One region of the Solibacillus sp. FSL W8-0474 genome, then DNA from elsewhere that is predicted to be linked to it. Evidence: a T-box and tRNA genes for the amino acid it is inferred to sense, from the RefSeq annotation. Region 1 holds a T-box; the other regions hold tRNA genes.

The links. The T-box of region 1 lies ahead of argS (arginine--tRNA ligase). A T-box ahead of a tRNA ligase gene usually reads a tRNA of that ligase, here a tRNA-Arg.
Region 2: it encodes a tRNA-Arg, which carries the amino acid that the T-box ahead of argS (arginine--tRNA ligase) is inferred to sense. The anticodon was not compared.
Region 3: it encodes a tRNA-Arg, which carries the amino acid that the T-box ahead of argS (arginine--tRNA ligase) is inferred to sense. The anticodon was not compared.

What each region holds. Positions count from the first base shown of each region.
Region 1 is NZ_JBBOQJ010000001.1:1,468,194-1,478,835, forward strand. Features, by position in the region: gene NYE67_RS07185 (CaiB/BaiF CoA transferase family protein) at 1-890, shown strand, start outside; gene NYE67_RS07190 (sigma-70 family RNA polymerase sigma factor) at 2,427-2,915, shown strand; gene NYE67_RS07195 (anti-sigma factor) at 2,908-3,897, shown strand; gene NYE67_RS07200 (hypothetical protein) at 3,879-4,172, shown strand; T-box leader at 4,244-4,460, shown strand; gene argS (arginine--tRNA ligase) at 4,501-6,177, shown strand; gene NYE67_RS07210 (alpha/beta fold hydrolase) at 6,549-7,400, shown strand; gene NYE67_RS07215 (hypothetical protein) at 7,431-8,198, shown strand; gene NYE67_RS07220 (GNAT family N-acetyltransferase) at 8,224-8,805, shown strand; gene NYE67_RS07225 (3'-5' exonuclease) at 8,998-10,068, shown strand; gene coaW (type II pantothenate kinase) at 10,172-10,642, shown strand, end outside.
Region 2 is NZ_JBBOQJ010000001.1:3,336,937-3,347,578, forward strand. Features, by position in the region: gene NYE67_RS16920 (Zn-dependent hydrolase) at 57-1,304, shown strand; gene NYE67_RS16925 (Parvovirus coat protein VP1-like protein) at 1,469-1,729, shown strand; gene NYE67_RS16930 (basic amino acid ABC transporter substrate-binding protein) at 1,961-2,746, opposite strand; gene NYE67_RS16935 (amino acid ABC transporter ATP-binding protein) at 2,895-3,617, opposite strand; gene NYE67_RS16940 (amino acid ABC transporter permease) at 3,618-4,319, opposite strand; gene NYE67_RS16945 (basic amino acid ABC transporter substrate-binding protein) at 4,349-5,131, opposite strand; tRNA gene NYE67_RS16950 (tRNA-Arg) at 6,086-6,157, opposite strand; gene clpP (ATP-dependent Clp endopeptidase proteolytic subunit ClpP) at 6,355-6,948, shown strand; gene NYE67_RS16960 (HPr family phosphocarrier protein) at 7,177-7,434, opposite strand; gene whiA (DNA-binding protein WhiA) at 7,614-8,555, opposite strand; gene NYE67_RS16970 (gluconeogenesis factor YvcK family protein) at 8,604-9,578, opposite strand; gene rapZ (RNase adapter RapZ) at 9,583-10,473, opposite strand; gene NYE67_RS16980 (NUDIX hydrolase) at 10,479-10,642, opposite strand, start outside.
Region 3 is NZ_JBBOQJ010000001.1:2,749,934-2,760,575, reverse strand. Features, by position in the region: gene sdhA (succinate dehydrogenase flavoprotein subunit) at 1-197, shown strand, start outside; gene sdhB (succinate dehydrogenase iron-sulfur subunit) at 214-990, shown strand; gene NYE67_RS13980 (acyl-CoA thioesterase) at 1,161-1,604, shown strand; gene NYE67_RS13975 (helix-turn-helix domain-containing protein) at 1,674-1,895, shown strand; gene NYE67_RS13970 (MarR family winged helix-turn-helix transcriptional regulator) at 1,969-2,412, shown strand; gene racE (glutamate racemase) at 2,429-3,229, shown strand; gene rph (ribonuclease PH) at 3,355-4,110, shown strand; gene NYE67_RS13955 (XTP/dITP diphosphatase) at 4,107-4,700, shown strand; gene NYE67_RS13950 (metallophosphoesterase family protein) at 4,815-5,315, shown strand; tRNA gene NYE67_RS13945 (tRNA-Arg) at 5,494-5,567, shown strand; gene NYE67_RS13940 (DNA polymerase III subunit alpha) at 5,727-6,206, opposite strand; gene NYE67_RS13935 (SGNH/GDSL hydrolase family protein) at 6,566-7,249, shown strand; gene NYE67_RS13930 (cation:proton antiporter) at 7,426-8,568, shown strand; gene NYE67_RS13925 (SIMPL domain-containing protein) at 8,764-9,417, shown strand; gene NYE67_RS13920 (YkvI family membrane protein) at 9,610-10,642, shown strand, end outside.

The sequences.
Region 1 (10,642 bases):
AACTTGTAAAGGAATACGATATTGTCGTTGAACAATTCCGACCAGGTGTTATGACACGCCTTGGTCTAGGTTACGAAGTGCTTAAAGAAGTGAATCCAAGGTTAATTTATTGTTCCATTACCGGTTACGGCCAGACAGGTCCATACCGCGATCGGGCTGGACATGATATTAACTATGTGTCGATGTCGGGTATCCAAGGTTATTCTGGGACAAAAGAAGGTGGCCCTGCAAATTTAGGCATTCAGTTGGCTGATTTGGCAGGTGGGTCATTGCATGCTGTAATCGGCATTTTATCGTCTGTCATTTACCGGAACTGTACTGGAGTCGGGCAACATCTTGATATTAGCATGACGGATTGTGCTTTAACGTTAAATGCGTTATTTGCACAGGATTACTTAGTACAAGGAAAACCACTTCAGCGTGAAGAACTGTTGTTAAATGGTGGCTCGTTTTATGGCTATTATGAAACGATGGATGGCCGCCACATTTCTGTTGGCAGTCTCGAGCCGAAATTCAGAAAGCAGTTATGCGAGGCGATTGACCGTCCGGATTTGCTTCCATTGGCGATGAGTTTTAAACCAGCTGATGATGTGAAGTTAAAAAAGCAGCTGCAACAAGTATTTTTACAGAAGACGTTTAATGAATGGCAAACGATTTTCACGCAAGTAGATGCTTGTGTAGAGCCGATTTTAAGCTTTGAAGAAGCAGTAAATCATCCACTTTTCGTAGAACGTGAAATGTTTGTAGATGTGGCAAAGCCGGATGGTACTACACAAAAGCAAATGGCCTGTCCGATTAAGTCCGATATTTTTAAAGCAACTTATAAAGCAATCGGTGTGAAGACAGGGACACATAATGAGGAGATACTGGGGATTCCTTTAATTAGATAGAGGATTTATTATGATATAAAGCTGATTTAAGGGTGCCTTCTTTTTTGGAGGGTGCCCTGAGATTTTAGATGAATTCTTAAAAAGTGTTGTTTAAAATTTACATTAACCTTGAACTGTTGATTTCCATTCCGGGACCGATGCTTTCCCCGGGCACGGCTCCAGCTAACTAAATTGTGCCTACAACGGCAGGCACAATTTAGTGGATCTTCCGCGCGTGCTGTTCCCGGTGGAGTCACGGTCCCTCCATTACAATCAACTTATTCGTCACTTTAAATAAAGTGAAATAAACTATCTACCATGATTAGTTATCAATTCGAATCAATGAACTTAAACCAACTTATTCCTGCTAATGGTCTCGAGAGTTTGTCTCTTGAGACCTTTTGCATGGGAAAAAATTTGTTATTATCATAGATGAGGATTTTTGATTCCATTTTTATGGTTCATCACCATAAGTTGGGGATGACAAAATTGAAAAATAATATTTTTAATTAAGTCCGTTCTGCTACGCTACGGGGAAAACGCGTTGAAGCAAGTGTTTTTGAAGCTCGCGTCCGTTGTACTACGTTCCGGGGCAGGCTTTCCGGGCGGCGTGGCTCCAAAGCTTTTTTCAAAAGCTTTGCGACAAAAGCGGCAGCGACAGGAGCAACTATTTTCCGCGCACGCTTAATCGCCAAGGAGTCTGCCCCTACACTTCGCACAACTCTTTTCGTTGAAGCAAGTATTTTGGCGGCTCACCCTCCGCTCCGTGTCACTCTACTTGGGATAAATGATTTCTGCAAAAAATGAAGATATAAAATAGAGAATTTCCGCTCTCCGCCGCCTCGCGATAGCGCAAGCGGCTTGATTGGGTGTTTTTTACTTCACTTTATAACGAGGGCAAAATTTTGAGATTGGTGGGCCTCGCAAACGGCAATAAAGGCAGTGATAAAGACACTTCACGTGGCTTTAGCGCTGTCTTGCCGTAGCCCACCAATCAATCAAGTGAAATTTTATTAGAAAAGCAACCCCATGTTATGGTGATGACCCATTTTTATTTATTTTTACCTAGTATTAGTCGATTATTAATTTTAATGTAGTGTGTAACTTTGAATTAACTAAGTTGGACGAGCGCTTCTCGGGAGATTGAATTGTTTAATGAGGTAAATAGAGGAATGATTTTCCCTTATTTAAAAAATAAAGTAAAAAATAGTGAAAATAAGGGAAGGGAATTCCTTTATTGGACTAAAAAACATGAGATTTCGTGATTTTATTTAAAATAACGGTAAAACGTTCCCTTATTTATCCAAAAATGAGCAACATCATTTAAATAACGGTAAAATCTTCCCTTATTTCTTTACCTATTTTTTCTCTTTTAGTTAAGTCGTTTCAATATTCGCATCAGATTCACTGAGAATATCGTACGAGTAATTTTCTTGATTTTTCAGTGCTCATAATATGGGTGAATTTACCGGTTAATTAAATTAATAGAAATATTTTTACAATAAACTGCAACTTTATAGTGCATTTAATCGAGGATAGGGTGAAAGGTGGGAAGTAATGAAGCTGGAACAAATCTATTCGTTGTATGTAAAAGATTTATATAATTATTTATTCTCTCTTTGCCGCCATACGCAGACGGCTGAGGATTTATTGCAGGATACATTTTATAAAGCCCATGTAACATTACTTGCTCAGCCAATTAAAGAACTCAAACCTTGGCTCTTTAAAGTCGCATATTACACGTATATCGATTATTGCCGAAAAGAAAAACGTAGTGAGCCATATGAGGAGATTGTACGAATCGATCATGCAACACCTGAGACGATTTATATGCAGGAGGACAGTTTTACAACTCTTTTAAATTTATTGGACCAATTGACACCAATTGAAAAGCAGGCGATTTTGTTGTGTGATGTGCAGGATTGTACGAATGAACAGGCAGCGGAAATTTTGGACTTGAAGCTTAATACGCTAAAAAGTCATTTGTTAAGAGGGCGAAAAAAAATGAGATCTATTATCGAAAAGGGGGGCATTAAAAATGGATGAGTATGAAAAATTAATTGCGAACTCAAAAAAACAGCAATTGTCCGATTCGCAGCAACAAAAGCTAAATCAACAGATGAGACGTTCTGTTTCACTTTCTAAAATGAATTTGATGGTAGGTACGATTACCATTATTTTAATGATTCTTCCTGTCAGCTATATTTTTACTTTTCTTTATTACGCATTTGGTACAAAATCGACAACTTTAATGGATGTAACGAGTCAGACTTTATATGTGACGGAGCCGAATACATCTCTTGAGGAAATAGAATTTGATATGGAATTTTTCCCATTTTCAATGCAGCTGGAGTTTGACCAGTATAAGCGTATAGGGAAGGAAGATTATAAAGTTAATAATTACGATATGCGCTATACACTAGGAAATTTAACGAAAAAAGAAGTGAGTTCCCAATTGGAGCGTGTCCAAAGGAAAAACCCAAATGAAACAAGTCCGTGGCTCACACATCCTAAAAATCAATCTGAGGTAGATACGTGGAGGGAGTGGGAAGTTTTAAGAGGTTTGCCGGATGAAACGGTTGTGGAAGCGTATATTTCCTTCCATGACTTGCATACAGTCGATGAAATCCGAAGCAGCTTTCCAAATGTAGATGTTGTTTGGGCGGCAGTTGATACGGGTGTAGAGGAGAAAAATCTGAGTAAAGATGGCGATGTCGTATCACCAATCGGTTATCCCGTACAGGTCGATAATACGACTTGGTCACCTTTTAGAGATGCTTACAGTAATGAGCAGGTGTTTATTGATATATTAAACTATATTGTGCAATATGAGGACTTAGCTACAAAGATATCGAGCCATAAAAATTTAGAACTGGCTGAGCGAATTGACTACATTAATAAAAACGGGATTAAAACCTATGGGGTAGTTGTAACAGGACCCAAAAATGAAATTGAAAAACTAGAGGATATAAACTTAATCCGTAAAATTAAGTTAGGTGAGGTGAAATTATGGAACTGGACAAATTAAAGAAGCTGCAAATACCGGTAATTGCAGGATGGATTTCGGTTGCTAGTGGGCTTTTCACATTATTATTACTAAATATAAGTATGCTAACAAATGATTCTATTTTATTTGAGTATTTCAGCCTTATTTTAGGAATTGGCTTTATATTTGCTTGGCCGGCCATCTTTTCAAAGAAATCACGTTTTTTAGGTGTATGGGCATTAGGGATTATTCTGTTTTTAACAATATTCTTCTTTAGTATATTTTTACTTGGATGGATCATTGTACCATTCCCTTGAGGTGTTTATTAATCTGAATAGTACAAATTTGGATTGACACCGCATTAAGTTAATGGATATAATTCTATAAATTAAATTCGATGAAAAAGACAGTAATTTACATAAATTTTGATTAGCGAGCCGGGGAAGGTGAAAGCCTGGTGCAAAATATGTAAATGAAACGCACTTTGGAGAAGCAACCTGAAATGAAGTAGGGAAGCCGGGGAGTCACCTCGTTAGCAATGGAAAGTGGTCACAAATTGTGGCAACTAGAGTGGTACCACGGGATTCCTCGCTCTCGTCTCTAATATTGGAGACGAGGGCTTTTTATATTGGAGGGGAATAGCTGATGAACAGAAAAATTGCGGAAATTTTACTGCAGGCAGTAGAACATGATTTCACATTAAATGAAATCGAAACGTTATTAGAAAAACCAAAGTATGAACACCTAGGAGATGTCGCGTTTCCATGCTTTACATTGGCAAAGAAATTCAAAAAATCACCGAATGTCATTGCAGAAGAAATAAGTAGCAACATCAACGATCTATTTATTCAAAAGGTTCAAGTTGTTGGCGGCTATATTAATTTATTTGTAAATAAACTAAAAGTAACAAAAGAGGTATTAGGAGAAATTGCATTAGTAAAGGAAACGTATGGTCAAAAACAAGGTAACAATGAAAATATTGTAATCGATTTTTCATCACCTAACATTGCCAAGCCATTTTCAATGGGACATTTACGTTCTACCGTTATTGGGAATGCACTTGCAAACATTGCGGAGAAAAATGGCTATGAAGTGATACGTGTCAATCATTTAGGTGATTGGGGTACACAATTCGGAAAGTTAATTGTCGCATACCGACTATGGGGCAAAAAAGAACAAGTGGAAGCTGCACCGATTGAGGAACTTTTAAAGTTATATGTAAAGTTCCATGACGAAGCGGAAAAGTGTGAAGATTTAAATAATCAAGCAAGAGCCGCCTTTAAAGCACTGGAAGAAAATGAACAAAGCGCACTAGAATTATGGAATTGGTTTAAACACGCTTCTTTAAAGGAGTTTATGCAAATTTATGACCAACTTAATATTCAATTTGATGCATATGAAGGAGAAGCTTTTTATAATGACAAAATGCAGGCAATTGTCGATGAATTAAAAGATAAACAGTTACTAACACAATCGGATGGTGCGAATGTCGTCCTTCTAAAAGATATGCCTCCTTGCTTAATTACGAAGCAAGATGGGGCCACATTATATGCAACACGGGATTTAGCAGCTGCCTTTTATAGACAGGCAAACTTTAAGCCATCAAAAATCTATTATGTAGTAGGAAATGAACAAACACTACATTTTAAACAAGTATTTAAAGTTATTGAGAAAATGGGCTATTCATGGTCAAAAAATTTACAGCACGTCCCATTTGGCATGATGCTTAAAGACGGCAAAAAGATGTCTACACGGAAAGGAAGAGTGATTCTTCTAAAAGATGTATTAAAGGAAGCAGTAGAAACGGCCTCTAAAAATATTGAAGAGAAAAATCCGAGTTTACGAAATAAGCAGGAGATTGCCAAGCAGGTTGGAATTGGTGCAGTTATATTTAATGATTTAAAAAATTATCGCTTGAACGATATTGAGTTTTCATTACAGCAAATGTTGAATTTTGAAGGGGAAACAGGGCCATATGTGCAATATACGCATGCTCGTATTTGTTCTATTTTAAAGAAAGTTCAATTTACGCTTAATGAAGCAGTAACGGTAAAGGAGCTGGAGGAATCAGCTTGGGGAATCGTTTTGCTGCTCCAGCAATATCCACAGGTTATTTCAGATAGCCTTGAGCAGGCGGATCCTTCCATAGTGGCGAAATATGTACTGCAATTAGCACGAGTATTTAATAAATATTATGCTCATACAAAAATATTAGTTGAAGATGACCAAAGGGAAAGCCGTTTAGTATTATGCTTTGCTGTGGCGACAGTTTTGAAGGATGGTATGAGACTGTTAGGGGTGCAATCTCCGGAAAGTATGTAAGTAAAGAGGTGCTGGAGCATAAATAGAAAACTTTTTTTATTGAGCAGAATATGTTTAATAAAAACAAGCTGTATCAAAATTGGTTGAAGTGAAGGGTCGACTCCAGCGGGAACAGCACGATGCCTGAGACTACAGGCTCAGGCCGTGCCCGCGGAAAGCGTACCCGGAACGGAAACCAATTTTCCGCATATCCAAAAAATACAATTTTTCTCCGCGGAGAAAAATTGTATTTTTGTTTTGCCCAAGCCTCAACCCCTTCTTCTTATGAAATGCGAAGGGAGAAATAGTTAAAATTTCCAATTGGCATTGTGTAAGGTGGAAAACTATGCGAAAATTTATTTGAATATTTAAAATTCGCAAGGGGGATTATTATGTGGGAACAGCAGTTAATACATACCGAGAATGGAGTTTTCGAAGTTTTTACAAAGGGGGAAGGCAGTCCGCTATGTGTAACTCATTTATATAGTGAGTACAACGCTAATGGGAACCGGTTTGCTGAAATGTTTGTACCATTTTACAAAGTATATTTAGTGAATTTACGTGGCTGTGGCAAATCAACAGATGATTTAACGGCATTTAACTATAGCATGCAGGATAGTGTAGAAGATTTAGAGGCAATACGTAAAACGCTCGGACATAAGACATGGGGCTTTGCCGGACATTCAACAGGAGGAATGCTTGCATTAAAATATGCCATTTTACATCCGTTAAGTGTGGATTTTATTGTAGCTGGCGGTCTTTGTGCATCTTCTGACTATATGCATCATCCTGGAAGCGTTTATTGCAAGGAAAACCCTAACAATAAAAGAATTCTAGAAATTTTAGCCATGCTGAAAGATCCAGCTTCAACAGTGGAACGAAGACAAGCGGGCTCTAAAGAATGGGCACTAATGTCTTTATATAAAGAACAAAGCTTTGAGAATATGGTGAGCCGTCCGAACAGCGGAAAAACAGTATCGAAAAGATTGGACTATTTTTCGTATGACGAGTTGCCTACGTTTGATTTACGACCACAACTACCGAATGTCAAAACAAAAGCCTTTATATATGGAGGCTTATATGATGCACAATGTCCATACGAATACGCAGTGGAAGCTGCGGAATTATTACCAAATGCGACTTTGACGACGTTTAGTGAAAGTAATCATCATCCTTGTATCGAGGAAGAAGAAAAGTTTGCCAAATTTGTTCAGGAAATTTTTCAGGGCGTTCCAAACAGTTGAAATTGAAAATTAAAATAGGAGTACAGCTATATGTATATGGAAACTGATAGAGAGCGGTATTTTCAAGACGTTATTATAAAAATACAGGCGATTAACGTGGTAGAAGGAATTATTCAACTAGGTTCAGGAACGATAGGCTACAGTGATCAATTTTCCGATATTGATTTAATGGTAGCAACTACAGAACAAGTGGATGTAGCGAAAGATTTAATAAAGACTGAGCTACAAAATATGGGGTCATTTTTCATTAAAGAAGGCAAGTTCAGTGATCAAATTCTTTTACTTATTCCTTTTTACGAAAACGGTTTAGAGATGAATATTTCAGTATTACCAACTTCATTTTTAAACGTAAAATCGCCTTTATGGAAATTAATATTCGATCGTAACGGGGAAGTACTGCCGAAAATGCTGGAGGAACACGAAAATTTTCAGAAGCTAGAACAGCCTTACATAAAAAAGTTCGATATAGTTTTTGAGTTTGCCTATCATTTAAGAAAGTTGCACATTGAGCTTCAGCGTGGAAATGACATCTTTGCTATGAAAATGCTGGTGATGCTGCGGGAGTTTACTTTAACTGTCCAAATATTAAATGAACAAAAGAAGTTACATCAATTTAAGGCATATCATACGTTAGAGGAAGACTTTGTAAAACAACTAAAGAAGAGCTATCCGTCAACAACAGACAGCTCCGACATTATGGCAGCTGCCAAGTTAGTTACACAGTTATTTAAAGACACGATACAGAAAAATGAGATATTCGATTTTGATGAGCAATTGTTTAAAATTGCAGAAATCTAGATCCCCGAAAAGGAAGGTAGATCCTATGAAAAATATACTTTTAGAAAATGACATTGTCATATTAAGACCTATTGAAATCGGGGATATCGAAGGCATAAGGAAAGCCGCTAACGATGAGCGGATTTGGGAGCATATGTCGGTTAGTTTACTTGATCTTGCGTCGGTGGAAAGCTATGTAAAAAATGCTATCGCAGATCGTGAAAAAGGTATTACCTATACTTTTGTTGTAATTGAAAAGAAAACGAATAGGATCGTTGGTTGTACGTCTTTTCTTGATATATCACTCCCTCATAAACGAATTGAAATAGGTTCAACATGGTACCAACCAAGTGTGTGGCGTTCAGCAATTAATACAAATTGTAAGTTTTTATTGCTTCAGTACGGCTTTGAGGAACTCCATTTGAACCGCATTCAGATTAAAACAGGGCATGAAAATATCCGTTCACAACAAGCAATTGAACGAATTGGCGCAGTGAAAGAAGGGATTTTGCGCAATCATATGATTCGAAAAGAAGGGACAATTCGCCATACTGTCATGTATAGCATAGTTGCAGAAGAGTGGGAAAAGGTGAAGGCAAAGTTTACTCAGGAATTATTAAATCCGTGAGACGAAATCTTTTAATATAGAAGAAATTTTATTATGGGAGATAGATAATCTACCAACATAAAATACATGTTTTTTATCTTTTAGCATTATTAATGCAGAATATACGAACATACCGTGTCAGACGCTGTTTTTTCATATACAATAGAAAGAGCATTATTTTCTTTTGAATAGGAACGGTTATTAAAATAGTAGGTGAAAAATTTGGGAAGAACAAAAACATATATAAGTATAGATATAGAAGCCGCCCTGATTCGAGGGAAGCAATATATTATCGAAATAGGTGCAGTTAAATGGTTGCCTGATGGTACGACCGAAACTTTTACACAGTTAATCCAACCATACAAGTTTAAAAGGCTAAATGTACATATTCAAAAATTAACGGGTATTACAACAGAACAATTACTGGATGCGCCGTCATTTAAAGAAGCGTTTTATAAATTTAAACGCTGGTGTAAACAGGATTATATATTTTTGACATTTGGGGAATTTGATCGGAAAGTGCTAGAAGAGGAGCTTTCACGCAATTACATAAAAAATGATTGTCTATATCCAATGATTGATTTTCAACAAAAGTATATGATTGCTAAAGGTATAAAAGAGCAACCGTCATTAGGTGGATTAATGGCAGAGCTCGGTTTGGAAAATGAAACACAGCATCGCGCTTTAGCAGATGCAGCTAGTCTTCTTTCAATTTTTATGGAAGTAGACGGGGAAAAATTGATTGAACAGCAGCAAACAGACGATTTTTTATTAGTATTAACGAATTTACGCATGCTTGAAACAACATATGAATTAGTGATTTCGACTACATATTGCAAAGTAGAGGACGAGCAAGTACATATACAATCCATGCAAACATTTCGAGATGAACTTCCTTTTACAGTTTATACAGTGGAACAACAAAATGAAGATGGGGAAGTTACAACAATAGAAAGAATCATTATTAAGCCAAATGAGCAGGCAAAACAGCTGTTGCAGCAAATTTCACAAGATGCAATGGGCAAAATATTAATTTCACGTACACCACTTAGGTCTATGTCCAAAATTTTAAAGCTGCACAATGTGGCATTACCAAAAACAGAAGTGATGACCTTAACAAATCTATTGAAAAAAGAAGAGATTATAGCTAAATTCCATTTAGTAGAAGAATCTACGCATTCCTACGAGGCAAAAATTTTACGCTTATTGCGCAAGTATGAACATGTATTTGTTGAAGAGTTTCATAAACGTGCTTTAATCGAAAAGGATATAATTCAAGTATAATAAATTCTCCGATAGTAGGAGAATTTTTCTTTATTGCAGAAGTCCATTAAGTTATGATAGGGTAGTACGAATTACTCGTTGGAATGATAAAGGAGATTATTTTATGTCAACATGGATTGGAATTGATACAGGGGGTACGTTGACAAAGCTTGCCTATATGAATGATCAGCAGGAGCTTACATTGACAGTCTTTCCATCTAATGAAATGCATTTAGTTAGAGAATGGTTGGAAAAACATCCTCAAGTAGAAGAAATCGGCTTGACAGGAGGCCGAACTGAGCAATTACGAGATGTTTTAAAAACGATGAAATCGATTCAATATATTGTAGAGTTTGAAGCAACATTAAAAGGTGTGCGCTATTTATTGGAAAAAGAAGGTCATTCCATCTCTCAAAGTATTATTACCAATATCGGTACGGGGACATCAATTCATTATATGGATGGGAATTCCCATCAGCGTGTTGGAGGTACTGGTGTAGGTGGGGGTACGTTAATTGGACTTGCCACAATTATGACAGGTATTTCTGATTTTGATGAGATTAAATCTAATGCTTTTGAAGGTAGCCGTGATGGA
Region 2 (10,642 bases), 1.9 Mb from region 1:
TTTGTTATATGAAAATGCTAATGTATATATATTAATGGATTAAAGGGGGACTCCTAATGTTAAAAACGAATCGTGAACGACTTAAAAATAGTATTGATTTATACAGTCAATTTGGAGCTACGGAAAATAATGGTGTCACACGTTTAAGCCTTTCCCAGGAGGATATTTTAGCCCGCAACCAATTAAAAGAAACTTGCGAACAGCTTGGCATGACTGTCACAACAGATGATATGGGGACAATGTATGCAACATTGCCAGGCAAAGCCGACCATTTACCGATTGTAATGGGTTCCCATTTGGATTCCGTTATTAAAGGCGGACGCTTTGATGGCGTGCTCGGCGTTTTAACTGCGTTAGAGGCCGTACAAACGATCGTTGATGCAGGCCTTGAACTGAATCACCCTCTCACAATCGTGAACTTCACAAACGAAGAAGGCGCACGCTTTGAACCTTCGTTAATGGCTTCGGGCGTACTTTCAGGAAAATTCGAAAAGGAAAACATGCTCGCTTCCACAGATGTAGAAGGCGTAACTTTTGAACAGGCCCTAAAACAAAGCGGCTATGAAGGCGATATCGCAAACCGCTTAACAGATGCCCACGCCTATTTAGAGCTCCATATTGAACAAGGACCCGTGCTGGAACATTATAAAAAAGAGATCGGTGTCGTTGAAGGAGTACTTGGCATGGTATGTTATGACATCACATTAACCGGCGAATCAAATCATGCCGGAACTACTCCTATTTCAATGCGAAAAGATAGTATGTTTGCCACAATGCAAATTATTTCAATTCTGCAAAACAAACTAAAACAGCTTCCTGATGATCTTGTTTATACAATCGGGCGCATTAACGCCTACCCGAATATTCATACGGTCATTCCAAATAAAGTAACATTCTCGTTAGAATCCCGCCATCAAGACCCTTCTGTTATTCAGCAAGTAGAACAAATCATTTTTGACCTGCCAAAGGAAATCGAAAATTGTGAGCTTAGCTATAAGAAGCTCTGGAGCCGCGACACTGTCCATTTCGCACCGGAAGTCATAGATGCCGTAGCTGCAAGCGTAAATGAATTAGGATATTCAAGCCAACAAATGTATAGCGGCGCCGGTCATGATGCACAATTTATTGCCGGGTATATCCCATCCACAATGATTTTCGTCCCTAGCAAAAACGGCTATAGTCACCGTGAAGATGAATACACTTCCTATGAAGAATGCTCAAAGGGTGCGGACGTTCTTGTAAATGCCATTTTAAAAATCGCAGAAAGCGCCGTTTTACCGGTAAAGTCCGCTAGCATGAACTAACGAGAAGAGGCTAAACTAACGCCTCTCTCCAATCTGCTTTTTAACTAACATCATGCAGGGCCTTATGCATTGTTTTCACCTAGTAATAACTAGATTAGCCCTCCCCTTCTTATTTAGGAAATCATACTATATGGTAACTATTAAAAAGAAGGGAGATAAAAACAATGAGACGCTCTGCATTCGGTTTCTGTTATCCGGGTTACCGATACTGCGGTCCTGGCTGTACCGGTCCCGGTGCACCAACAAATGCAGTAGATAACTGCTGTATGTACCACGATGCATGCTATGACTACGGATACGATAAAAGATATTGCGATGCACTATTCCAGCACTGTTTAAGCCAATACAAATACGCTCCCACTAAAATGGGCAGAGACGCCAGATTATTCTCTAAAGCCATCCACGTTAAAAATAATCTTTTATAACAATAAATAATAGGCATGAAATCCTTTAACAAGGTTTCATGCCTATTCATCTAACTATTAAGTGCAAATAACTGCAACTGCAATATCAGTGACAAAATGAATTGATTGGAGTGAAGGGGCGACTCCTGGGGAAAAGCGCGACGCCTGAGACGTTCGTGTAAGGCCGTGCCCCCGGAAAGCGTCCCCGTAACGGAAATCAATTCTGGCGGGAGCGGAAAATATTTTTCCCTCTTAGTCGATTTTTTGTCCTGTAATTTCTTCAAGCTTACCATTCTCTTTAATCTTCGCAAGACCATCATTTAAAAGATTAAGTAACTCAGTATTTCCCTTTTTCACCATAAAGCCGTAATATTCCTTTTCAAACTGATCTGATTCAATTGCTTTTAAGCCTGAGTCAGGATTGTTTTTTAAGTACTCAATTACTACTGCATTATCACCAATTGCCGCTGCTGTTGCGCCATTGATTACTTCCTGGAAGGCAATTGGCTGGTTTTCATAAGCTAAAATTTTCGAGCTCGTCATACCTTGCAGTTTTTTCGCCGCTTCATGACCTGTTGTATTAATTTGTACAGAAATTTTTTCATCCTTTAATTCATCCAATGTTGTAATCGGTGAATCTTCTTTTACGACAATCATTAATGTCGCTTCATAATATGGATCTGTGAAATCAAATGTTTGTTTACGATCATCTGTAATTGTAATTCCTGATGCCCCTAAATCCAGCTCACCATTCTTTAACTGTTGGAATACCGGCTCCCAACCAACATTTCTAAATTCGATTTCTGAACCGATCTCTTCACCGATTGCATTCATAATATCTACATCAATCCCGATAATTTCCCCTTTGTCATTCATCGATTCAAACGGAGCAAAAGTAGCTTCCGTGCCGACTAATAGTTTAGAAAATTTATCTTCGGCACCTGCACCGGAAGTTTCTTTATCCCCAGTACCACATGCAGTTAAAACTAATGATAATGCCACAAGCAGCATCATTGTTAACCATTTTTTATTTGACATTGTAAATCCCCCTATACATTTTACGTTATAATTATACATTTGTTGGATATAGTAATACAACATTTATTTAGAATTTTCCGATATTTTATATTAAAAAAACTATCTTCAACTATATTTTAATATAGTAAAAGATAGCCTTTTTCTATCTCTATAATACTTTCCCTAAAAACGCCTTCGTGCGTTCATTTTGAGGATTGCCGAATACTTCTTCCGGATGACCTTGTTCTACAATATAGCCACCATCCATAAACAGTACGCGGTCACCAACTTCGCGTGCAAAGCCCATTTCATGTGTGACAACTACCATCGTCATACCTTCTTTGGCAAGGTCTTTCATTACTTCTAAAACCTCTTTAACCATTTCAGGATCCAGCGCTGAAGTTGGCTCGTCAAATAGCATCACTTTTGGCTTCATTGCTAAAGCACGTGCAATTGCAACACGCTGTTGTTGCCCCCCTGATAATTGCTGCGGGTAATTATCCGCTTTTTCACGCAATCCAACTTTATCAAGTAGCTCCATTGCTAGTTTCTCGGCATCTTGTTTATTTAAGTTGCGAATTTGCATCGGAGCCATTGTAATATTATCAATAACCGACATGTGCGGGAATAAGTTAAACTGTTGGAATACCATCCCTACTTCTGTTCGGATATCGTTAATGTTTGTTTTCGGGTCATTAATTTTGACACCATTAATATAAATCGCGCCATCTGTTACTTCTTCCAGTAAATTCATGCAACGGAGGAAAGTCGATTTACCAGATCCGGATGGACCGATCACACACACAACTTCCTTTTCATGAACTTCATAATCAATGCCCTTTAACACTTCGAGCTTGCCAAAATGCTTGTGTAAGTTTTCTACTTTAATCATTTACGCGCGCTCCTTTTTCTTACGTGGGTTGTAATTGATATCGACCCGCTTTTCGATAAATGCGATGAGCTTCGTTACGGCGTACGTTAATACAAGATATAAGAACGCTGCAAATAAATATGGCTCCCAGAAACGCTGATACGTTCCGGCAACGACTTTACTCACGTATAATATTTCTGCACCGGCAATAACCGTTACAAGAGATGAATCTTTTAATAAGGCAATAAACTCATTCCCCAGTGGTGGAATCATACGACGGAATGCTTGAGGTAAAATAACTTTGCGCATCGCCTGACTATGCGTTAAACCTAATGACCTTGCTGCTTCCATTTGCCCTTTGTCGATTGATTGAATCCCTGCACGGAAAATTTCCGCATTGTATGCCGCGCTATTTAAAATTAATCCTACGATACCCGATACCCACCAACCTTGTGATGAACCAAAAATAGTTGGAATAACAGCTAAGTGAATTAATAATAATTGCACTAGCAATGGTGTACCACGGAATACGTCTACATAAAATTTAGCCGGCCAGTAAATCAATTTCTTTTTCGAAACTTGGCCTAACCCTAATAGTAGACCGAAAATGATACCACCAATATAACCACATGCGGTTAGAACAATGGTCGCCCAAAGTCCTTTTGCATATAGCTCACGGTAGTTCCAGATAATTTCCCAACGGAAAAAATCAAAAAACTCCATCTGAAACCCTCCAATAAATTAAAAATAGCTTATTCGATTTCTGTACCTGTAATTTCAGCTAATTTTCCGTTAGCCTTAATTTTGTCCAGACCTTCATTTAAAATATTTAATAGCTCTGTATTCCCTTTTTTCACCATGAAACCAAAGTAATCTTTTTCAAATGAATCGTCTTCAATCGCTTTTAAACCAGAATCCGGATTTTTCTCTAAGTATTCTAAAATAACCGCATTATCACCGATCGCCGCATCTGAAGCACCTGTTAATACTTCTGTTAGTGCAATTGAAAAGTTTTCATATGCTAAAATTTTTGAACTTGAAACGCCTTGTAAGTCTTGTGCTGCTTTGTGACCTGTTGTATTAATCTGTACAGAGATTTTTTTGTCTTTAATATCCTCTAAAGATTCAATTGAAGAATCTTCTTTTGTCACGATTAATAATGTCGCCTCATAGTATGGATCTGTGAAATCATATGATTGCTTACGCTCATCTGTAATCGTAATGGCTGCTGCACCCATATCGATCTCACCATTTGTCACTTGGCTCATCATTGAGTCCCAGCCAACATTTTTAACTTCTGTTTCGATACCCATCTCTTCACCAATTGCTGCTAAAATATCAGCATCTAAACCTACTACATTTCCTTTATCATCTAAATACTCAAAAGGAGCATATGTCGCTTCTGTACCTGCTACGATTTTTGTATATTCTTTATCCCCTGTAGACGATGTTTTATCATCTGTTCCACATGCTGTTAAAATCATTGAAGCTGCTGCTAAAGGGGCTGCCCATTTAAGTAATTTTCTAGCGTTCATTATAAATATCCTCCTGGAGTTTTTAATTTTTTAATTAATATCTTGTTCAATTATATTAATTCCCCAATTAATATACAACATTTAATTTTTAAAAAATTGATTATTATTGCAGTATGATGAATTTTTATAACAAAATTGATAAGAAATCTGCATATCTTTTAATATTTATTCATTAAATTATTATATCATTCTTGTTTTTTAATCTTCTTTATACGATGAACACTGTATATTTATTCTCTCTTTTAAAAAATTTGGGTTCATTACCATAACATGCGGTTGCCAGTGCCCCCTAAAATAAGGGAAGATTTTACCGTTATTTGAATGCTGTAGCTCATTTTTTGAATAAATAAGGGAACGTTTTACCGTTATTTTAAATAAAATTCCGAAATTCCATGTTTTTTAGACCAATAAGGGAAATCTCTTCCGTTATTTTCGAAATAACGGAAATTCGTTCCGCTATTTATCTCATTATTTATCATCCTCAATTTAAGGTGATAAACCCTAAACTAGGGTATAAAAAAAGACTACTTCACGGCAATCCCGAAAGTAGTCTTGATTTAAGAATGAACGAAGGATAAAAGGAATCGGTACAGTGATTCCTTCTATCCTACCAAAAAATCCATTCTCCATTGTAGAACAATAACGATTATGCTATTTTTCTACAATTGATATAGAAAAGTATATGAAAACAGTAAAATGGCGTCCTATTGGACATGATAATATAGTATCGCTTGAACATAACCTTTAATAATTTACTAATTATCTTCTCTTTTTTCAAGTCTAAATTATAAATTTCATTTAAAGAATTTAAATATTTTTTAAAAGTGCGTTTAAATTATACAGAATTCGGAAATTTATAGTATAGTGCCTAAAACGAATGTTAAATAATGGAATTAGAATGCTTATCATCCTATTAAAGAACGCTAATACTTAATTATTCGCAAAAAAAAAAGACGCCCTCGGAGGGAATCGAACCCCCAGCCTCAGAACCGGAATCTGAAGTGTTATCCATTACACCACGAGGACATATTAATAAGTAAAATAAGTATATGTTCAACTTTTCCCATTATACAGATGGTACGCCAGATTTTCAATAGCAAAAGTCAGAGTTTATATTTGACCATAACTGACTAATACGTGTATGATAGGTTTACAGCTGAAATGATTTCCATTTTTCAGCATAAGAATGCGAATAAAAGCTTTAACAAAGGGAGGATTATTCAATGAACTTAATTCCTACAGTTATTGAACAAACAAATCGCGGGGAACGTGCATATGACATTTATTCACGTTTATTAAAAGACCGCATCATCTTATTAGGTAGCGGAATCGATGACAACGTAGCAAACTCAATCGTTGCACAGCTACTATTTTTAGAAGCAGAAGATCCAGATAAAGATATCTACCTATACATCAACTCACCAGGTGGTTCTATCACATCGGGTATGGCTATTTACGATACGATGAACTTCATCAAGCCGGATGTTTCAACAATTTGTATCGGTATGGCAGCATCAATGGGTGCTTTCTTACTTTCTGCTGGCGCAAAAGGTAAGCGAATTGCATTACCGAATGCAGAAGTAATGATTCACCAACCACTTGGCGGTGCACAAGGTCAAGCAACTGAAATCGAAATCGCAGCAAAACGTATTTTACATTTACGCGAAAAATTAAACCGCATCATGGCTGAGAACACTGGCCAAGAATACGAAACATTAGCGCGCGACACAGATCGTGATAACTTCATGACTGCAAAGCAAGCATTAGATTATGGTCTTATCGACAAAATCTATGAGCGTAACCAATTAAATAAATAATGTAACATGAAGCATGCAGGAGTTAATCCTGTGTGCTTTTTTTAATGCATCATTTTATTCGCCACTCGCTCTATTTTAATAGCCAAAAGTGTAAATTTATTCGCCATTTCAATAACGATAATCGCCAAAAAGGTAAGCTTATTCGTCACTCTCCTTCATTTAATCGCCACTCCCCCAAAAAAATAAAGCACAACCCGTTCATCCTGTGAATTGGTTGTGCTTTTCAAGTTAGTTTGCTTTTTCGATTAAAAGCTGGAGAGCATTAATGGCTTTTTCTTCATCGTGACCATCAGCACATAATGTGACAACTGTACCTTTAGCCACTGCTAAGCTCATAATCCCCATGATCGACTTTGCATTTACTTTTTTCGTATCCTTTTGTAAAAAAACGTCTGCTTTAAAACGATTTGCTTCTTGTACAAATAATGCAGCTTGTCTTGCCTGTAAGCCAGATTTCAGCTTTACTTCTACTTGTTTTTCGATCATCTTGATATACTCCCTTTCACAACCGTTCATCGCTACTTTTATCTATCTTATCGGAATTATTCGAAAAGAACAATAATAGATTCCGGTACACATGAAATCGTTACCATTATTACCTATACATTAGCATAAATGTACTTAAATCGTAAGTTTCATTCCAAAATTCTACGTAGCCAATGCCACTAAATTTTTTCACCACGTCTGAGGGCCTCCGCTATATCATCAATTTTACGTAAACGATGATTAACGCCTGATTTACTTACAACGCCTGTTGATACCATCTCACCAAGCTCTTTTAATGTAACATCCTGATATTCGACTCGAAGACGGGCAATTTCTCGTAGTTTTTCGGGTAACTGATCAAGTCCCACTGCATTATCAATATACCGGATATTTTCAACTTGCCGCAGTGCCGCGCCAATTGTTTTATTTAAGTTAGCCGTTTCACAGTTGACGATACGATTTACACTGTTACGCATATCTCTTATGATTCGTACATCTTCAAACTTCAGCATTGCCTGTACAGCACCGACTAAATTCATAAAATCCGAAATTTTTTCTGCTTCTTTTAAATAAGTGACATAGCCTTTTTTTCGTTCGATTGTTTTTGCATTGAGATCATAACGATTCATCAGCTGTGCCAACGCTTCCCCGTGCTCCTTATATAAAGAATAGATTTCCAAATGATAAGAGGAAGTCTCCGGGTTATTAACTGATCCGCCTGCTAAAAATGCCCCACGTAAATAGGCACGGCGCTCACTGTTTCGCGGAATGATCGATTTTGAAATCGTATGATTAAATTCAAAAGAATTCGATACAATTTCTAAATCATCCAATATTTCACGGGCACCTTCCCGAACACGGCATATGTACACATTATTCTTTTTCAGGCGCATTTTTTTTCGCACAAGAAGCTCTACATTATATGGATAGAGCCTTTTTACAATGATATATAGTCGACGTGCTATAGCTGCATTCTCTGTTTGAACATCTAAGCTTATTTGACGATTCGCAAAGCTTAACGAACCATTCATTCGTATAAGGGCGGACACTTCAGCCTTCAAACAACTGTCATCCGCTTCAACCTGTGTCAGTTCCTTTTTTGTTTCAGATGCAAATGACATTATGTGCTCCCCCTTTCCTAGCAAACTATGTAGTGATTACAAGTAATATTACTTCATTGTTTGTTGTTTTAGTATTGTATATTCACACAGCCAATCCGCTAAATTACTCGCATCATGACGTACTGTCCCATTTTGGATAAGTGCAATTTCCTTTTGAATAATATTAATGCCCATCTCTTTTATTCTATCTATATCAAATTTTACGGGCTCGGCATTTTCTTCACGATAGTTTTCATAAACTGACGACGGAAGCTCTTTTTCATTAATCAGTATCGATTGAATGAACGGTTCGCCTACATGCGCATGAATGGCCTCGATATGCTGTGAGGCTGTATATTGACCTGTCTCACCTTGCTGGGTCATTAAATTAGCAATATAGATTTTCTCACCTTTTGCTCGAATTACCGCCTGGCCAATTCCTTTAACTAATAAGTTCGGAATGATGCTCGTATAAAGACTGCCTGGTCCAATCAAAATAAAATCCGCGCGTTCAATTGCGTGAACAGCAGCTGGCAACGGTTTTAAATTGCTCGGCTCTAAATACACACGCTTAATTGGTGCATGGCCAGACGGGATTTTCGATTCCCCGATAACGTCTGAACCATCCATTAATTCAGCATGTAATGTCACTTTTTTATTTGCAGCAGGAATGACTTTTCCGTGCACATTCAGAACTTTACTCATTTCTGCAATGGCATGGTTAAAATCACCTGTAATTTCCGTTAAAGCTGTTAGCATTAAATTGCCTAAAGAATGTCCGTCAAGGTCATTGGATTGCGAAAAGCGGTATTGAAACATTTGCTCAACTAAAGGCTCTACATCCGACAATGCTGCAATCACATTCCGGACATCCCCTGGAGGCGGAATATCATAGTCATCTCGTAAACGCCCAGAAGAGCCACCGTCATCTGCTACCGTAACGATGGCTGTAATATCAAAAGGATGCTGTTTTAAACCTCGTAATATCGTAGAAAGCCCCGTGCCCCCACCGATTACGACGATACGTGTTCTCTTTTTCTTCATTTAATCAATCCTTTCTATGATTGATATCTCTATGTGAAATGATGACTTGATCATTTTTTGCTAACAGTTTGCCAAAGTATTCAGCGAGCGTTACCGAGCGATGTTGTCCACCTGTACAGCCAAATGCGATTACTAACTGCGACTTTCCTTCACTGCGATAATGCGGAATCATAAACGTAAACAAGTCCGTTAACTTGGCAATGAGCTGCTGTGTTTCTTCTGTTGCAAGCACATAGGAAGAAACCTCTGTCTGAAGACCGGTTTTATGACGCAATTCCTCAACATAATAAGGATTTTTCAAGAAACGTACATCAAACACTAAATCGGCATCGATCGGTAAGCCATGCTTAAAGCCAAATGACATAATATTAAGTGAAAAAGTCGGGCTGCTCATATTTGAAAATTCCTGTGCAATGCGTTCGCGTAATTCCCGGGGTTTCAACTTAGATGTGTTTACAATTGTTTTTGCACGGCCTTTTACCTCAGAAAGTAATTCCCGTTCCTGTTGAATTCCTTCCAATGGTAAGCCTTGTGTTGCAAGTGGGTGTGAACGACGAGATTCTTTATAACGTCGAACTAAAGTGGCATCGTCGGACTCTAAAAATAAAATCCGGAGTAAAATGTCCTCTTCATTCATTAACGCATCGAGCGATTCAATTAACGACCCAAAAAATTCTCTCCCACGTAAATCCATTACGACCGCGATACGTGAAATTTTCTTTTCGGAATCTTTCATTAGTGCTAAAAAAGTAGTCAAAAGTTCCGGTGGTAAATTATCAACACAGTAATAGCCTAAATCTTCAAAGCTTTGAACTGCGACCGTTTTGCCCGCCCCTGACATTCCTGTAATAATAACTAACTCATGTGTAAAGCTCGAACTACCCACTTGTTTCATCTCCTCTAGTTTTGTTCTATCGAGTGTTGAATGGTTTCACTTAATAGCTCAAAATCCTCTGTATATTCAAATGTACCATATTGCATTCCTTGGCTTGCTGTTGCAAATAATAAATTTGTGCGGTCACCTGCTGCCATCGGAAGGTCGTTTAATTGCTCTATTGGATACC
Region 3 (10,642 bases), 1.3 Mb from region 1:
TTATGACTAAGGGTGCATTATTACGTAACGAATCTCGTGGTGCTCACTATAAGCCAGAATTCCCAGAACGTGATGATGAAAACTTCTTAAAAACAACTATGGCGAAGTTCGACCCTGCAACGGGCGAACCAATTATTTCTTATGCAGAAGTAGACGTTTCGTTAATTCCACCACGTAAACGCGACTACTCAGCGTAGAAAGGGGAACTAAAAAATGGAAACAGTAAATACTGAAAGAACAGTTAAGTTAGAAATCGTTCGTCAAGATAGTGAGAACGGTGCTACACGCGTTGAAAAGTTTGAAGTTCCTTACCGTCCAGGTATGAACGTTATCTCTGCGCTAATGCATATTCAAAAATACCCTGTTACTGCTGACGGTCAAAAAACGACACCGGTAACTTGGGATATGAACTGTTTAGAAGAAGTTTGTGGTGCATGTTCAATGGTTATTAACGGACGTCCACAACAATCTTGTTCAGCATTAGTAGATAAATTAACTCAACCAATTCGCCTAGAGCCAATGAAAACTTTCCCAGTTGTACGTGACTTACAAGTAGACCGTGAGCGCATGTTCAATGCACTTAAGAAAGTTAAAGCATGGGTACCAATCGATGGTACTTATGATTTAGGTGAAGGTCCACGTATGCCTGAGCGTAAACGTCAATGGGCATATGAGCTATCTAAATGTATGACTTGTGGTGTTTGTATGGAAGCATGTCCAAACGTGTCTGAAAAAGCTTCATTCATGGGTCCAGCACCATTATCACAAGTTCGTTTATTCAACACTCACCCAACTGGTGCAATGAATAAAGACGAGCGTTTAGCAGCAATTATGGGCGACGGTGGTCTTGCAAACTGTGGTAACTCTCAAAACTGTGTAGCTGCTTGTCCAAAAGGAATTCCTTTAACAACATCTATCGCTGCACTTAACCGTGCAACAACAGTTCAAATGTTCAAGAACTTCTTCGGTTCTGACCATATGGTTGACTAATCTAATAGATTTAAAAGACTCCCGCTTTGGTGGGAGTCTTTTTTTTTACTTCTGTATGAATAACTCCTTTTATCGTGCTCTCGTATTTAAACGAAATTACAAATTATGCTATAATGAATGCATATTCATTATCAGGGGATGATGATTTATTTAAAAAGGGGGATGTTTTTATGCGAGCTACATATATTCAAGATGTGAAAGAGTGGATGGCTGGATTTTCTTTTTCGACAAAAGTACGTGTCCGCTTTTCGGAAACAGACATGTATGGTCATGTAAATAATACGAAAGTGTTTGCATATTTAGAGTATGCAAGAATTGAGTACTTTAAAGCAATGGGTTTTAATTTCATAGAAGGATCAGATGATACAAGTATGTTTGTAGTAGCAGATATTCAATGTGATTATTTGAAGGAAGTGTTTTTTGATGAGGAATTGACAATTTTCGTTAAAACGGCATCAATCGGCACATCATCACTTGATTTGCATTATATGGTGACGAATAAAAAAGATGAAATATGCTACACAGCACGTGGAACGCTTGTACAATTGAATCATAATACGGGGAAAGGTGTCCCTTTATTAGAGGACCAAAAAAAATTATTGCTCGGGAAATAGTTAAATGCCCTCACCTGCTTTGTATATTCGACATAATGTACAAGGAAGAAGATAGGAGGGTGTTGCAAAATGAATCGTCCGCAGCATCGTTCGCTGTTAACAAAAAGAGAACGCGAAATTTTTGAGCTTTTAATAAAGGACTATTCAACTCGGGAAATCTCGGCAAAGTTAGGTATTAGTGAGAAAACTGTTCGAAATCATATTTCCAATACGATTCAAAAGCTGGGTGTATCAAGTCGTACTCAAGCAATTCTGGAGCTGTTAAGACTTCAAGAATTGTCAATATACTGATTGAAGACTTGCTATTTCACAAAAAAAACTTCAAAATAGAACTATGAAACGCATCGAGGAGTGAATGGAGTAGATGAAAGATCACAGCACACATAGCTCTGAATCTGTAGCAATCCTAGAAAAAGAATTAAGATATATTTCACACTTAATTAAACAAAAAGGTCGCGAAATACTAAGCAATTATACAATTACCCCACCGCAGTTTATTGCATTGCAATGGTTGCATGAATCTGGTGATATGACGATTGGTGACTTGTCGACGAAGATGTATTTAGCTTTTTCGACAACGACGGATTTAGTAGACCGGATGGAAAAAAATGAATTGGTACAACGTGTGCGTGACGAAAATGACCGCCGTGTTGTACGTATTCATCTTTTATCCGAAGGCGAGCGAATTATTCAAGAAGTGATTCTTAAGCGTCAAGATTATTTACGGGATATTACAGAGGAATTTAACGAAGAAGAATTCGAGCAATTATCACGAACTTTACAAAAACTACATTTATTAATGAAATAGGATAGAGGCGGTACAAGTGAATGCCCCAATTGGTGTAATCGATTCTGGAGTTGGCGGTTTAACAGTGGCAAAAGCGATTATGGAGCTATTGCCAAATGAAACAATATACTATATAGGTGATACGGCGCGCTGTCCATATGGACCTCGCACGAAACAAGAGGTACGTAATTTTACATGGCAAATGGCAAAAGTACTTGAAAAGAAAAATGTGAAAATGCTTGTCATAGCATGTAATACTGCGACAGCCGTTGCATTGGAAAGTTTACAAAAGCATATGCCATTTCCTGTTCTAGGTGTAATTAATGCTGGGGCACGAGCTGCAATAAAAAAGACAAAGCGTAATGAAGTAGTAGTACTCGCAACAGAAGGCACGATTAAAAGTGGCGCTTATGAACAGGCGGTAAAATCGTTAGCAACAAAAGCAACGATTATTCCACTCGCCTGTCCGACATTTGTTCCTCTTGTTGAAAGTGGCGAGTATGAAGGTCAGTTTTCATATGATCTTGTCGCAAAAGGATTAAAGCCATTGGAAGATGAGCGATTTGATACAGTCATTTTAGGCTGTACACATTATCCTATTTTACAAAAACAAATTGAAGCAGCAGTTGGTCCACATGTTCATGTTTTGTCATCTGCTGAAGAAACTGCCAAAGATGTCGAAGCAATTTTAAGCTATAAAGGGCAGTTGCGAACAGATGAGGAACCACCAAAACATATATTATATGCTTCCGGTTCCGTTCCGATTTTCCGTTCCATTGCAGAACGTTGGTTGGAGAATGATGAACTGGATATACGCAAAATTACATTTGAAAAGTAATTAAAGGTTCAGATTAGGCATTTTGTCTAATTTGGGCCTTTTTCCTTCTATGTCTTGCGTTTACACTTTTGACCGTTCTGAAAGTGTGTTAAGATTAGTGCGCGAACAAATTGAGGAGGTCAAGAATGACTAGACATGACTTACGAGCTGTGAATGAATTACGTCCAGTTCAAATTGAAAATAATTATTTAATGCATCCGGAAGGCTCGGTACTAATTACGGTTGGACAAACGAAAGTAATTTGTACAGCTACGATAGAAGAAAGAGTACCAGGTTTTTTACGTGGACAAGGTAAAGGCTGGATTACGGCTGAATATTCAATGTTACCACGCGCTACAGAGCAACGCACACGCCGTGAAAGCTCTGCAGGGAAGGTAAGTGGTCGCACAATGGAAATTCAACGCTTAATCGGCCGTGCATTGCGTGCTGTCGTAGACTTAGAGGCATTGGGCGAAAAAACAGTTTGGATTGACTGTGATGTTATTCAAGCCGATGGTGGAACTCGTACAGCTTCGATTACTGGAGCATTTGTAGCGATGACACAAGCGATAGCCAAATTAGATGCTGAAAAACCATTCGCAAAATTCCCTGTGACTGATTACTTAGCTGCTACAAGTGTAGGGAAACTAGCTGAAATTGGTGCAGTATTGGATCTAAACTACATTGAGGACTCAGCAGCCCAAGTCGATATGAATATTATCATGACAGGTGCTGGCGAATTTGTTGAATTACAAGGTACTGGAGAGGAATCGACATTTACTCGTTCAGAGTTGAATGAACTGCTTGATTTAGGCGAATCAGGAATCTCAGAATTGATTATTATTCAAAAAAATACTTTAGGTGAAATCGCACAACTGATTGGGAAGGTGGAACCAAAATGAAACAGGTAGTCATTGCAACGAAAAATAAAGGTAAAGCAAAAGACTTTGAAGCGCTCTTTGAACCATTCGGCTATAAGGTTGTTACAATGTTTGATGTAGCACCAGATGTGGAAATTGAAGAAACAGGAACAACATTTGAAGAAAATGCGATTTTAAAGGCGGAGACATTAGCCAACCTATTAGGTCAAATTGTGATTGCAGATGACAGCGGTTTAGCTATTGATGCATTAAATGGTGAACCGGGTGTCTATTCTGCACGCTATGCTGGAGACCATGACGATGAGGCGAACATGGTAAAAGTACTGGAAAACATGAAAGATGTACCGGAAGATGAGCGTACAGCTCGTTTTTGCTGTGCGTTGGCGATTGCAGGTCCTAATTTAGAAACGAAGACAGTATTTGGAACATGTGAAGGTGTGATTGCGCATGAGAAGAAGGGAACTAACGGTTTTGGTTATGACCCGATTTTTTATGTACCTGCCTTAGAAAAGCATATGGCCGAACTTTCAGCCGAAGAAAAAGGCGCTATATCACACCGTGGTAATGCGATTCGCAAGCTTGCTTTACAGTTAGCTGAATTTCTTAAATAAGTAGTACTTTTCTTGCATTGTAAACAACTGTTAATAGAATTGTGCAATAACGATTGAATTTTTGATTCATTCCTGTCACAATATGTATATAAATGGAAAGGATGTGGTTACGAAATGAAGCTATTGATAATGAGTGATACACATGGTGACGAGGATATCATTGAACGTGTAAAGGGCTACCATCCAGACGCATATAAAATAATCCATTGTGGCGATAGCGAATTACCGTATACCCATCCATCGATGCAAGAAATTGAGCGTGTGAAAGGTAACTGTGACCATGATCCGAATTATTTAGAGGAGATTCTATTCCAAGTAAATGGAGACCGTGTGTATGTGACACATGGACATTTATATGATGTGAAAAACTCTCCGATGAAGTTAGTCTATCGGGCTCAGGAAGTTGGTGCCCAAATAGTGTGCTTCGGTCATTCACATGTGTTAGCCGCGGAGTATATAGAAGATACTTTGTTTATTAATCCAGGTAGCTTATTAAAGCCTCGGGGCATTAAAGAAAAATCCTTTGTTACACTAACAATTACTCCTACACACTTTACTTTAGATTGCTATGATGATAATAATAATTTAATCGATCAAATGTTTTTTGAACGTTAGATTGAAGAAGCGAAGTCCACTTTTTATCAAGGGGGCTTCACTTTTTTATAATTACTCCTGGAAAGTGAATTTTATTTTAGTTGAATAATAATTTTTATGAAATTGATTGTTGACTTTCTAGTTAATGTACCATATAATAAAAATTGTCTTTAATACCAATTACGTTATTGAAGCAGTTGTCTCCATAGCTCAGCTGGATAGAGCACACGCCTTCTAAGCGTGCGGTCGTAGGTTCGAATCCTACTGGGGACGTATATAATTTGTGGTTTAGACCACGCAAAATTAACCTTCTAACTTAATGTTAGGGGTTTTTTTGTGTTTACAAAAAGAAGGTACGAATGATCGTTTAAAACGTACTTAATCAAAATCTTTAATGAAGAACAACAAACATTATTTAGATCGATTTAATGCTTATATCACTCCAAAAGCATTATCTAATCTATTTGCTATAGTTGAAATGTCTTCATTAACTAATATGAATGTGAATGCATCTCTAATCCTTACATAACTTTCAACAGCTTGTTCTAGGTCCTCGTCTTCTTCAAGTATCTCTTCTAACTCTTCACTAATATCATAACTATTAGAAATTTGATCATAAATACAGTCTTCTACTTCACTATCAATGCCCATTTCTGTAAAATATTCAGCCATTTGTTTCATTAAAAAATCTAATTTTTTATCAGAATAAAAATTATATAAATTGCCATCACGCATCTCAATATATAAATATTTGAAACTATATTCACTCCAAAGTTCATCCTGATTAAGCAATATGAAAAAAAAACGTTCCTCTTCCGTATCATTTCTATGATACAGTTCATCAGAATTTATCTCGTACCTATTAATTCCTTTTAGAAGAATTCTTTTGTTGTCTAGTACCATAACACTCATTTAATAATCATCCTTTTTACATTGATTTATAAATTATGAGTATTCTAACCTTAAAAGGTTTTTTTTATTCGTTTCATAAATTAACATATGTCGAATATAACGGATTAAATACTTAATAATTATAGAGCACTTATTATAGATGATTAACGCTTTTCGCCTTGGTATAACATTCAATTCGTTTTTTCAACTTCTTTCGCGTTTTATTGAATTGTGCCACGTTATAGAAAAGGGAAGTTAATTATATTTTCCGTTAAATGGAATATAATTGATTAGAAGGATTGGCTAATACGAATAGGTAAGATAAAACTTTGAACAAGAGCCGCTAAAAACAGCTAATGTATTAAGGGGAGGGATACAAAATGAAAATTGCATTAATCGGTGACAGTTTAACTGAAGGTCGTCCAGGGGTGCCTTTTCATACGATATTAGAAGATAAATTTCCAAATATCACTTTTGTTAACCTTGGTAAACCAGGGGAAACAGTGAAAAGTTTATATACGCGCCTTTTAGAAAAAAAGTTAGAGGATAATTATGATCTTTCTTTCCTATGGATTGGGGTAAATGATGTCTATTCAAAACTGCTTAGCGTTCAAGCGCAGCCGATTGCGAAAGATTATGATGAATTTCAGACTTACTATGAGAAAGTCTTAGAGCTAGTTATAGAATCGTCAAATAATGTCGTAACAGTTACCCCGACTATAGTTGGTGAAAATACTAATAATGCTCCCAATAATGAAATTAAAGAATTGAATCACCTTATCCAATCCATTGCACATAAACAGACAAATGTTGGTTTTCTAGATGTCCAAACAGCTTTCCTGAATCATCTTTCAGCAGTGAATAGCTCGAATTACATCAGCACAAAAGTATTGAGTGTTATGACCGACGTTCTTTTTTATAAGAAACCTTCAAAAATTGATAAAAAATCCAAAAAACGAGGGCTACATCTTACGTTAGATGGTATACACCTTAATAGTACTGGGGCACAACTTGTTGCAGACATATATGCGACTGAAATAGAGCGCTTGCTTTACAGTGATTAAAATTTTGTCGAAATGTGTAATTTTTTACGGAAAATAAATAATCAGTACTTGCAATTAAATTAGTAAATATATTAATATATAAACAGGAACAATAAATTTAATAAATGCAAGACAAGGTGGAGTCGTAGTCAGCTACGGCACCGCCTTGTCTTTTTTGCATTTGAAAGGGGAAATTTATGTTTATTTTACAAATTGTTATTATTTTATTTGCTACAAAATTGGCAGGGCACTTAGCTGCTAGGTTAGGCCAACCATCAGTATTGGGAAAAATAATTGTTGGTATCATTCTAGGGCCGGCATTACTTGGATGGATCCACGATACAGAATTATTAACGGTATTTAGTCAAATTGGAGTTTTATTATTAATGTTTTTGGCAGGACTTGAAACAGATCTTCAGGAAATGAATAAAAATAAAAAGGCAGCGATATTTGTTGCATTAGGCGGTATTATTTTACCGATTATTTTAGGTTACGCGGGAGCCCAATACTACGGAATGTCTGTAGGAGAATCTATTTTTATTGGACTATTGCTTTCTGCTACATCTGTAAGTATATCTGTTCAAGCAATGCGTGAACTAGGTTGGTTAAATAGTAAAGAAGGTTCAACGTTACTGGGCGCTGCTGTATTGGATGATATAGTAGTCGTAATTTTAATTGCCATTGCAATGAGTTTCTTTGCAGGTTCGGATACGAATATTGGATTATTAATAGGGAAAAAAATACTGTTCTTTGTAATTTTAATCGTACTTGCAAAATGGTTTATTCCACATTTTATCCGTACATTTAAGAAATTTAGAGTTACAGAATCAATATTGAGTGCAGGTTTGATTATTTGCTTTGGTTTATCGTACTTTGCAGAATTTTTAGGTATAGCGGGAATTATCGGTGCATTCTTTGCCGGAATTGCCATTGCACAAACAGAATTTAGAAAAGAAATTGAGCACAAAGTTGAACCAATCGCGTATGGAATTTTTGTACCGTTCTTCTTTGTAAGTATCGGATTAGCGGTTTCATTTGATGGAATTGGAAATCAAATTGGGTTTATAGTCGTATTTTCAATTATTGCAGTTGTTTCCAAATTTGTTGGTTCAGGATTAGGTGCCAAACTAGCTGGTTTCAATACGAAATCATCGATGGGTGTTGGTGCAGGAATGGTTTCCCGAGGTGAGGTTGCACTTATATTAGCTGCAATGGGACTTGAAGGTGGATTATTACCAGCAAATTATTATACTTCCGTTATTATCGTCATTATTGTAACGACAATTGTTACTCCGCCTTTACTAAAAGCAATTTTTGGAAAGAGAATTGTCATAGAGTAAGAAGAGGCCAGGACATAATTAGGCCGTGCCCGTGAGTAATCAAAACGAAAAACAATTATCCTACAAAATACAATTTTTCTCTCCGGAGAAAAATTGTATTTTTTTTACACACCTAGATTAAAAAGATCAGAAATAAAAATGAATTAATACTAACTCGCATAGTATGTTAAAAACATTAGAAGAAAGGTGGGAGGTATGTATTATCCACAAATGAAGTATCAGCCATTACCTACTTCACGGGAAATGACAGTTTCGGGTAATGGGGAAATAACGCTTCAACCAGATTATGCGCAAATTCAAACTGAAGTGCGTACAGAAGGAGATAATGTCAGTTCTGCTCAACATGAAAATGCGATTATTATGAATCGGGTTATTGAATCGCTCTTGAATTTAAATATTCGGAGAGATGAAATGCAAACGTCAGCTTATAATATATTTCCAACCTATGACTATATTGATGGAAAACAAGTATTAAGAGGCTATGAAGTTCAAAATGCAATTACTGTAAAAATAGTGAATATTAATCAAGTTGGTACGGTTATCGATACAGCGACACGAAATGGGGCGAACCATGTATCGGGCATACAATTTAAAATAGAGCACGTAGATACTTACTATCGTCAGGCACTTCAGTATGCCCTGATTGACGCGTTAGGTAAAGCAAAATCAATGGCTGAAACGATGCATGCAACTTTAGAACCGTTACCTATAGAAATAATTGAAGAGACAAATACTGCTACTCCTATTCCATACAAAATGCTTCAACTAAGTAACCAACAGGCTGTTACACCGATTGAACCAGGTTTGATAACAGTAACAGCTACTGTAAAAGTCAAATTTCAGTATTAGCGCAGTAAGTTAGATATTCTAATTTTAAATTCCGTTTTCTATCAAATAAAAAATAGAAATGAACCAAACTGTTAAGGACTTTTTCAGTTTGGTTTTTATTTTGTATTGCTTATTCTTTCATGTAAAAGCATGATTGGATCCTTTGTATACATAAAGTAACAATGATAAAAAGTGAAATAAAGAAGGTGCGTATTGAAAAAGAGTATACAAATTGCAGGTACATTTGTCAGTTTGGTAGTCGGTGCAGGTTTTGCTTCTGGACAGGAGATTATGCAGTACTTTACAAGCTTTGGACTAGTAAGTGTGTTTGGTTGTATTGTTGCTGCGGTCATTTTTGCTTTCTTAGGCATGACACTTGCGCAGATCGGATCGGACTTGCAGACGACTTCCCATAAGGAGGGCATTCATTACATTGGCGGTCGTGCTTTTGGTCCGGTGCTGGATGTATTAATTTCTATTGTATTATTTGGGATTGCGATTGTTATGTTCGCGGGTGCAGGAGCTACATTTAATCAAATGTATAATATGGAGCCGTCATTTGGAAGTATGTTAATGACTCTCGCAGTAGTTTTTACACTTTTACTAAATGCGAATAGCATTATCAATATGATTGCGGCATTAATGCCATACTTACTGGGCGTTATTTTTATTCTTTTGATTTATTCTTTATTTACAATCGATTACTCAATAAGCGAGCTGAATATTATAGCAAAAAAACAACCATCTGCAAGCTCTCATTGGCTAACGAGCGCGGTATTGTATGTTTCATATAATATTGCTGCAGGGGCGGCTATGCTTATTTTAATGGGAGGAACGACAAAAGATAGAAAAGCAGCAAGAATGGGTGGTGCTTTAGGAGGGGGAGTACTTGGCTTATTAATATTGCTCATTAATTTAGCTCTTTTTGCGAAAATGGATATTGTGGCAGGCGTGGATATGCCAACGCTTGAGCTAGCAAAACAAATTCATCCAACAGTAGGGAATCTTATGTCCATCGTTTTACTAGCAATGATATACAGTACAGCGGTAGGCACACTATATATACTGGCAGTAAGAATTGTAAAGAAAGAAAATCTCATGATGAAAATCATTGTGATACTGCTTAGTTTAGTAGGTTTTGCAGCTAGCCTCATAGGCTTTACAACATTAGTCGGTAAACTGTATACCATTATGGGCTACCTCGGGATGGTGTTAATAGTGGCTATTGTATTGGCGCAAATACGTA